DNA from 3 places in the Paenibacillus sp. WG02 genome. Region 1 is predicted to be linked to each of the others. Evidence: riboswitches for the same ligand, from Rfam matches in the RefSeq annotation. Region 1 holds a riboswitch; each other region holds the start of a gene.
The links. A riboswitch is a leader RNA that binds a small molecule or an ion and turns the genes downstream of it on or off. The one in region 1 is predicted to bind cyclic di-GMP.
Positions count from the first base shown of each region.

Region 2: another riboswitch for cyclic di-GMP. It lies ahead of ACBP55_RS01085 (transglutaminase-like domain-containing protein); the one in region 1 lies ahead of ACBP55_RS24540 (pyridoxal phosphate-dependent decarboxylase family protein).
Region 3: another riboswitch for cyclic di-GMP. It lies ahead of ACBP55_RS02830 (S-layer homology domain-containing protein); the one in region 1 lies ahead of ACBP55_RS24540 (pyridoxal phosphate-dependent decarboxylase family protein).

Region 1 is NZ_AP036016.1:5,343,386-5,346,670, reverse strand. Features, by position in the region: gene ACBP55_RS24545 (ABC transporter ATP-binding protein) at 1-1,068, shown strand, start outside; cyclic di-GMP riboswitch class I at 1,417-1,502, shown strand; gene ACBP55_RS24540 (pyridoxal phosphate-dependent decarboxylase family protein) at 1,597-3,267, shown strand; gene ACBP55_RS24535 (methyl-accepting chemotaxis protein) at 3,274-3,285, shown strand, end outside.
Region 2 is NZ_AP036016.1:240,781-244,065, reverse strand. Features, by position in the region: gene ACBP55_RS01090 (collagen binding domain-containing protein) at 1-924, opposite strand, end outside; gene ACBP55_RS01085 (transglutaminase-like domain-containing protein) at 1,117-1,923, opposite strand; cyclic di-GMP riboswitch class I at 1,937-2,024, opposite strand; gene ACBP55_RS01080 (class D sortase) at 2,110-2,823, opposite strand; gene spoIIE (stage II sporulation protein E) at 3,041-3,285, opposite strand, start outside.
Region 3 is NZ_AP036016.1:621,185-624,469, reverse strand. Features, by position in the region: gene ACBP55_RS02830 (S-layer homology domain-containing protein) at 1-2,122, opposite strand, end outside; cyclic di-GMP riboswitch class I at 2,140-2,234, opposite strand; cyclic di-GMP riboswitch class I at 2,353-2,447, opposite strand; gene ACBP55_RS02825 (hypothetical protein) at 2,994-3,285, opposite strand, start outside.

The DNA.
Region 1 (3,285 bases):
TTTCGAGCTAATTTGAGAGAAGTTCGCACCAATGTGTTGTTTAATCGTTCTTTTGATATTTTGGGGAATTTATCGGTAGCCTTTATTACTTGGATTGGCGGTATGGCCGTTTTTGATAAAACGATTGAATTCGGTGTATTGTACGCTTTTATTACGTATATCCGGCAGTTTTTTCAACCGATTAATAGCATTACTCAGCAGTGGAATACTCTTCAATCTACGACTGTATCTGTCAATCGAATTTGGAATATCTTCTCCATTCAGCCGGAAGTAAAGGATAAGGAAGGCGTGCCGCCACTTTCGCTCAACGACGTTAAAGGGGACATTCATTTCAATCATGTACATTTTGGTTATTCGCAGGATACAGCTGTTATTGAGGATCTAGAGCTGCATATTGAGCCCGGCGAAATGATTGGCATAGTTGGAACGACCGGCGCGGGGAAAAGCTCGCTGATTAGTCTGCTTTGCCGCTTTTATGATGTGCAGGAGGGAAGTATCCGCATGGATGGCACGGATCTTCGAGATATCCCGCAAGCTGATCTACATCGAATGGTTGGACTTGTGCAGCAAGAACCGTACTTATACGCTGGCAGCATACTAGACAATGTTCGGATGTTCGATAAAACCATTGCACGTGAAGAAGTGATTGAGGCATGCCGGATGGTTGGGGCAGACAATCTCGTTTCACGAATGAAGGATGGTTATGAAACACGCATTTCCGAGAGAGGAAGCGGGCTTTCCGCAGGAGAGAGACAGCTGATCTCGTTCGCGCGAATTATCGTATTCAAGCCGAAAGTACTGATTCTTGATGAAGCTACAGCGAATTTGGATTCCCAAACGGAGCAGTTGATTCAATCCGCGCTGCAGGTTGTAGCCGAAGGAAGAACGACACTTGTCATCGCGCATCGCATCTCGACTATTATGCATGCCAACCGCATCATTGTGATGAGTCAGGGCAAGATTGTTGAAGAAGGGAACCACGCTCAATTACTTGCGCTTCGGGGCTATTACGAGCAATTATTTCTGCATTCACAGGGGAATATGGATGCTGCACAAACCATTTCATAGCATGAATCTGCAATTGAGAGTTGAAAATAAGCTTTGTCAGACTCCTTGTTAGGAAGTCGTGACGAAGCTTTTTTTTATTTGTGTGATAAAAGTCCCAGAAAGGTACTGCAAGATTCTAGCATTTATTGCTTAAATGGATGGGTATAAATGTCTCGAAGAGAGACAATTGATCCTATTTTACCAGGGGCCTTGGAAAATGTTAAAAAAGCAATTTAGTTACAATATAATAAATTAACAAACAATATTGGAAAATTGTGTTGTTTTATTTAATTTACTATACTATACTAATGTATAAAATTGTAAAGTTTTGCTGTCGATTAATGTCGAAGATGGGATTTTTCACCTACAACTTTATAATGGCAAACCTATTGAAAAATAGGGACGCAAAGCTAGAGGGACTACATCCAACAAGGATATGTCAGCCAGTTGCATTGTAGCAATTGGTGGAATAGGGCATTTATGCCTATGTTTCTCCTTTTTTTTTGTGAACATTTTCTTCAAGCAATTCTATCGATAGGAGAGAAATGAATGAGAGAGAAAAGACTAACGAATGTACAGCAATTATTCCCCAGTGAGGATGGAAACCAACAAACGCGTCAAATGGTTTTACGGCTCATTGAACAATTAGTAACGGGAGTCGATGATCTCAAAAACCCGGATGGCGTCAATCTCAAGGGCGAGAAAAACCGAACAGGAACTTTCTATAACAACCTTATTCGAAATAGCTCCATCCCTAATGGCAGTGTCCCTATGGAGGAAGTTAATACCGAGTTATTGAAATTGCTGCATGATCATCCTTATCATACGAAAAATTTCTTGACGAATATATTACCGATGGCGAGCATCCCGGGAATTATGGGCATGATTGCGGCGTTCTTGGTTAATGGCAACAATTTATGGGATGTATACGGCCCGGCCGGAGCTGAAGCAGAAGTAAGGGTAATCAGCATGATGTCCAAATTAATAGGCTATGATGCGTTGAAAAGCGGCGGGTATACGACGTGGGGCGGACAAGGAGCTGTCTTCTCAGGACTTCGGATAGCAATATCTAAATTCGTTCCGGACGCCTTGCAAAAAGGTGTTCCCGACAACTTGTATGCATTTTGTTCCGATGCCGCTCACTACAGCTTGTTTAAATCAATGGAGGCATCGGGCATAGGAAGCGATAGATTGATCAGAGTTCGCACGAATGCAGATAGTTCCATGGATGTGAATGATCTCCGATTTAAAATGGAAGAAGTGATTGCAAGAGGCGGAATCCCGATTTACATTGTAGCTACAACAGGTACGACGGATGCTATGGGGATTGACGATTTGGAACAAATTTATGCCGTGTCAGACAAGGCAGCAGTTCATCATGGTTTGCTTAGACCTCATATTCATGCAGACTCAGCTTTAGGTGGATTCTTTGCTTTCTTTAATGACTATGATTTCACTGCTAATCCACTCGAATTTAAGAAAGATGTCACTCAGGCTTTAATCTCTATTCAAAGCAAAATGAAGCATTTGCATTTGGCGGACTCGCTCTGCTTCGATTTTCAAAAGCTGGGTCAAACCCCTTACGTGACAAGCCTATTCCTGGTCAAGGATGCCGCCGATTTAAGACTCATGGATTTGCATCCAGATGAAACCCCTTATGTCGGACATCGGGGATACGGGCAGTATCATACCGGATATACGTTGGAGTGCTCGCGCATGGCTAGCTCCATTAGCATATACAGCGCTTTGCTTGCATTCGGCATTCAAGGGTATCAGCAATTACTAGCCCAGTTCGTTGAGGTTAATCTCGCTTTTAGGGAAGCGCTGCGCCAAGAAATTCCTCAAGCTGAGATCGTTAATAGCGATAACCCTGGCATAATAACACTTTTTCGAATATATCCAGAAGGCAGTCCTCATTTTCAGGAAGAAGTTTCGGGCAAATGCACACTTAAGGAAATTGAACGAAATAATAAATTTAATGAGCGTTTGTTCGAAATACTTGGGAATCATCGCGACCGGATATTTTTTGGCGATACCAAAAAGCATTTGCTTGTTCAAACGAAGGATGATAGTTCTGTTGCACTGTACGCGACAAAGATTTTTGTCATCTCCCCTTATACAGAGACCAAACATGTGCATGACATCGTTCAATATTTGAAGGAAACCGTAGCGCAAGTCTACGAGAAATATTCCGAAACATCGATTTTAAGCGGGAGGTAATTGAAAGTGGCAAAGCAT
Region 2 (3,285 bases), 3.3 Mb from region 1:
CGCAGAGGCTTGAACAGGATTTTTATTACTCCCTCCAAACGTTGCTGTATTCACAAAGATATCTTTGTCAAAATCGGTTATTGGTGTCGTATATTGAATGCGGTAAGCCGTATGAATAGGAGATTCATTGAATCGAACAGAAAGATCCGCCCCTGTTCTATTAACTGTATACTTACTGCTATCCACCAATGCTCCTTGTACGACCGTTCCATCTAGATGAACCCCTAAATCATAAACAGCTACAGTTACAGGAACAGATAGACCTATGGGAATAGGGTCCGTCACCACGGCGTTCTGAACAGAATCCAGCGTCTTATTCACATCCACGGTCCAATGAATATCTTTCGCGTTAAACCCAGAGGGTACGCCTCTCTTTTCGATTGTGGAAGTGACCGAGGGCTTTAGATGAAGGATGAAAATCTGTTCGCCAGATTGAATCGGAATTGTAATCGTTACCGTTGTGCTCTCCGTAAGTTTACTTATATCTAACTGTGTTCTGAAAGTGAGCGTGCCATGTACATTGTCATGGCTTTCGATGTAGTTGTTAAAAGTAATCAACACTTGATGACTAGCCTGATCCACATGAAAAGTTCCCAACTGATTCGGTCCCATGTCCAAACCGCCACTGATATCGTTGAAAAGCAAAAATTGCTGCGGCAGAGTGAACGTAAACGTATCACCACTATGGTACCCATGACCGTTTGGCAAAGACCATGTATAGTCTAGCTGCACTTTGGAGTTAGGATCGTAAACATTGCCGGTCACAACTTGTCCCGAGCTGTCATACACAGCCATCGTCACGCTGTCAAGAATATTGTTTGAAATCGTGTTCGCACTAGCCTTGGTAGTAAAGCCAATTCCGTAAATACTCTGCATAAAAATTAATAAAGTAATCAGCAGCGCACTCGTCTTTTTCTTCAACATAAATTCATACCTCCATTCATGATTAATTTTTATTGAGATTATTAGTTGCAACTTATGCACTTGAAACAAATTGTATCATTTTTAATACTATATGATACAACTTGTATTGTAAATCTTGGAATTTAATGTTTTTTTAACATGAACGGCACAAAAAAACCTGTACTCAGTTGAGTACAGGTTTCTTCATTTACTCTAATATATTTTGGAAATTTGATAATTATGATCGTTTTTTATAATATCTATTGTTTCACCGGCTTGTATATGAACAGCGTCATACGTGGTATCGATCGTCACCCATTCCTTACTTTCCTTTAGGAATACTTGATTCCACGCATGATAAGTATCTGGCGCATGGCTTTCAAATCCCATAACTAGACGGGTTGGAATCCCCTGGCTTCTTGCCATTGCCGCAAAAGTAGCAGCAAAGTCATAACAAATTCCATTGGACGCTTCGTAGACCATATCCAGATTAGGTACATAATTGTCTGCTACACTTTGGGCCTTCTCGTAATCATACTGGAAATGTGTTGTGATATATCCATAAATGGCCTTTATTTTGTCGATATCTTTTTCTTTATCTCCAGCTAATTGCTTAGCCTCAATGACCGCCTTCGATTCATCGTTCCAATCGATCAAAGGAATGGACTGTAGAAATACCGCATTCTCGTCTTCCATCTCTAAATCTATTTGTTCTTGCGCAACAACTTTATATTTATTAGCTCCTATGGACTCTCCAATCAGCACTTTATACGGTCCGTTTCCAAGCTGCAAAGGGTACTGGTCCCCTTCTGCGAAGGTGTAATCATATTTGACATTTTCTCTCATTATTCGTACGAGAACTTTGGCGTTCTTATCGTTTGAATAATGAACCGAGATAATTCCTTTATTCAGAGCATCTTTATCGATCACGGAAGGATTGGAAGCTGCAAATATCCCTTGCGGAGCAAGAGTAAACAGAACCGCAGCAATGATCGTTCGTATGATTGGCTTTTTGAACACAAAAAAATCCCCTTTCGGTAACTGGCTGCCAACTTAGTTCGGCTAAGGAAGGCCCTTTAGTTTTGCGTCTCTAGTTTTCGCTAGATTTGCCTTTATCGGAGGAACGCACCGAATCCCTATAATCACTATAGTGATAGTGCAATCTTAACATAGGCTTGTCTCTCTGGATAGACAAAATATTACATTTTATTCCTTAGACTGCACCAGGATTCCCTTAATGGCAATACGATGAGTCGGATTTTCCATAGGATGACAAGTTATTAGCGTAATCTCCCGATCTTTGCCGTTACCCTTCAGCACCCAGACATCCTCTGGGAGGACATACTGTTTGTCCACTACCTTGTAGATATACGTTTTGCTCCCTGTATTCACTTCTATGAAATCCCCTTCAGTAACTTCATCTAATCTATTAAAATTTTTCCCGTAGGTCAGGTTTCGATGACCCGCAATGGCATAGTTACCAACAGCTCCTACTTTGCCTGTTTTGGCAATACTAGCAACGGAAATCTTCAAATTATTCACGGTTGCATCTGTCAAAATAGGGAGCTTTAAATTAATTTTATCGATTGTGAGGACACCCTCTATATTCTTCTGCGGCAAAGTAACAGGCTTCGGTGTCATTTCTGCGGCTAAGGGGCCTGGCTGACTGCTTGGTTGACTGCTCGGCGAGCTGCTTGCTGGCAGAGCTTCCACTTCCGGACTGGAAGAAGGCGCGACCAACCCCGCATTCGTTTCCTCCTCGATGTCAGAGGCTGTCTGATCCATATTCTGCAGATTTTCCTGCCATTGTTTCAAAATTTTGCTCTGCTGATAGCTCTCATAACGATCGTTTAGCGTTGGATAAAGAAAAATGATAATCCCAAGAACGATAAATAACAGTGATAGCTTTTTTCTAATCACAAATGGCACCGCCTTCTCTTGGATCTCACGCAATAATGATACTCCGAGGAAAATTAGATTTGGCATGATTTGTAAACAAACCTATAAATAAGTTAAGCATGCTTCTAATTCTGTGCGCAACCTATTTGGGTATTAATTTACTTGTTTAATCTTAAGGGAATAGCAGCAAATAAAAAGCCATAACAGCAAATGAGCTGTTATGGCTTCTATTCCTCCATTAACTAACCGTCTTCGGACGCTCCATTCGCGTAATGCCTGGCCAGCGGAATGTGGCCCATTCAGGCTGCCTCTTCTCAACCCGAGCAACAACAACGGTCATATCATCTTGAATTTCACCATGATGGTGGCGGAAAATCCTTTCTAATAAACAGTCCGCAAAATCCTGCGGCATCGTCGTATCGATCTCCTGAATCATCCGCTTCATCCACATCTCTTTGTTTACCGCATGTCCCGGTGCATCGT
Region 3 (3,285 bases), 3.7 Mb from region 1:
TAAATTTTAATGCTTTAGCGATCATAACAGCCATTTGTTCCCTTGTGATCTTGGCATTAGGACGGAATGTTCCATCCTCATACCCCTCGATTAGTCCCGCTTTAACCGCAGCACCGACAGTGCCTTGGTACCAGCTTGCGGAATCAACATCCTTAAATTGCATACTGGACTTAACTTCATTTAATCCTAAAGCACGAGTAAGTAATGTCGCGAACTCGGCACGGCTTATCAATTGTTCCGGGGAGAATGCATCAGCTGCAGTTCCTTCAACCAATTGCTTCGTTGCGAGAAACTCTACATCCTCTTTTGCCCAATATCCGCTTAAATCTTTGAAGGTTTGTTGCCCTTGAACCACGGTATAGAGGCTATTTGAATTTCGCTTTATCGTAACTTCTGTCTTACCGTTAATCGTTGTAAATATGGCCGGTACAAACATTAATTTACCGGTTGTTTCATCAAAGGTAACTGCTGTAGAACGATTTGCATTTAAAACTTGATGAACTGTTATGGTTCTAGTCACATATATGCTGCCAAAGTTGTTTATCTCTTGCTTCTTACCATTCGCCTCAGCAGTAATACTGAAGTCGACTAGGTCCGTTAACAAATTAACGTTCAGGCTTTTAGCTTTATTGTCTATTTGTTTAGCTTTACTCCCTGTAACTTTCTCGATTTGAATAGTTAGAACGACATCTTTCAATGAAGCCCCCAATTGAGTAGCTAGCAACGATAAATCAATTAATTTGATAGGCAAATTATAGCTTGCCGATTCATTCTTAATGGAAATAACTGCGGAAGAGTCTTTGAACGAATCTGCTAGTGTTCCAACTGGCAATTGAACCTGAGATATCGGATCCGATCCTTCGATTTCTAGACTTACTGTTTGTGCACCTTTGTCCTTGTCTTTTAGAAGACCTAACGCTTTTCCTAATTTGTCGGCATCAAGGACGACTTTCGTTACCTGCTTGCCTTCTGAATTGGAATCTTTAGTTACGGTCGCTGCTCTTTTATCAAGCTTTACGCCATTTGCAACTTCTGTTATCCCCGTATCTGGAGATGTATTCCCGCTTTCACTATTATCTCCATGTTCATTTCCGGGATTAGAATTTCCATTGTTAGGAGGGATTACTGAATCAGAACAGTTATCCATTGTGCCGTATGGCGATCCAGTACCATGATAATTTGGAGTACCCCCTGGAGTTCCATTTCCTAGATTGATCGGGTAAAAATTCATAACACTACTGCCAAGAAATAGATCGCCATTTCTTAGATATAAATTAGCCAGATAGTTCCCACTAGCCGGTAGCAGAAATTCATTACCTCCACTAGTGTTCGAAAGACTAAACTCATAGTTGTGGTTCTTAATCAGATTACTTGTAGTTTCAAAATAAAAGTAATAGTTACCTACGTATTTCAAACTACCTATACTCACAGATTCGTTGGTCGTAGTATCTTTTAATGCAAGATCAGAGATTGTGAATTGTGACTTATCGATTTGCGTGACAATGTTACTATTCCAAACACTATTATCATAAGGCATATATAATTCGACTCTATTATCCCCATCTAATAGAGGGGTAAACGAAACTAATTTAGCTCCGCTTGGCATGTAGGATCCAGCAGGAATTTCTGAGAAGTATTGGTGCCCCGGCGATCTGTAAGTTCCGCTTGTAAAACGGTCTGGGCTATAATAGGAAACTGTTGAATCGTTCCAAACACTTTTACTAAGCTCTGTAGTTTGGTTACATACATTCATAACGATTTGGCTAGGCGCTTTATTAGGATTTAAGTTCAAATCATACTTAACCACTTTCAACAAAACATTGTTATCGTCATAGGTGGTATCTACAACAGTTCCGTATGTACTATAGGTTACATTAGTAACTCCTTGAGGACTAGTAACTTGAATCGAAACCTTATTAGGGTCATGAATATATACCTGACCGCTTAGTTTCCCTGTAGTAGGGTTGTACGTGAACCAGATGGTTTGTGCAGCATAGGATATAAGCGGCATAAACAGGGTAGCAACCATAACAACAGCAATTGACAAGCTTAACTTTCGTAATGACATGAATCTTAACAAAACAGCATCTACTCCTTTTTCTGTAAGTAATTTATCTATCAAAAAATAACCAAGCTCCAATGAGCGACTCGGCTATCATCCCATGAGGTATAACTCATGGCTTAGACCCGTGGCTTTGCGTCTCCATTTTTCAATGGGTTTGCCTTTGTTCGTTATCGCTTGGTTACTAGGTAATTCGAAGCTTAAAATTTCTTCTTCAGACGCACTCTTCCTAAATAATGTAAATCAAGCACTTCCTTCCTTTCTTTTTAGACAATAAAAAACCAAGCCTCTAAGGTAACCCGGCTATCGTCCCATGAGGCGTGACTCATGGCTTAGACCCGTAGCTTTGCGTCTCTACCTTTCGATAGATTTGCCTTTGTTCGTTAATGCTTGGTTATTGGGTATATTCACTCATTATTACTAGTCGTATAGAACCAACTATTTTCCATACTATTCCATAAAACATCAAATTTCAACACATTTCTACAAAAAAGAGGAAATCCATATACAAAGTGTGTAATTTCACACAAAATAGACCAACCAAATGTTCCGGTTGACCCATAACGAAGATACCATTGATGAAAGCCATTACAGCACAACCCACATTAATTGGGTAGACCTTGGAAGTCTGTATTCCTATTAAACTGCCTCCTTACGTAACAACTTATAGGCCGAAGCAAGTAAACAGCTACCATTGGCACAATCCACCAGTATAACCCGTAAATAGTATGGAACCTATGCTTATCCTCGCTACACATAAAACAATTACATTCATGAATTCCACGAAAATATTAGGACTTTCATCTTATCACTCATACTCTCTGAGCGGTTATTTGTGTTGTTAGCGATATAGCGGCAGACAAAAAGAAAACCACTAGCGAGAGATTAGTCTCGTTTGTGGTCTCCTAGCTCTTTTGGCTAGATCGTATAGTTATTCTATTATACTTCCATTTAAGGCCTTATATGTTCTTAGACTTCCTTTCAGAGTATATGTTCTGCCCGACACGATTACACCCGTATTAAGTTGACTAAGTTCAAGCACTTGCTCATTCTTCATATTGGAGATTTGAAGTTCTTCCATTCTAGGAAATTGATGTTTCAGGTTTGAAATATCGACTTGGGCATTACAATCGATTAACCACAGACTTTTCAATTGCTTAAGTTCTCTGATTTCATTCAGTGTAACTTCATTAGAATTGCCGTTAACGATTAATGCTTCAATG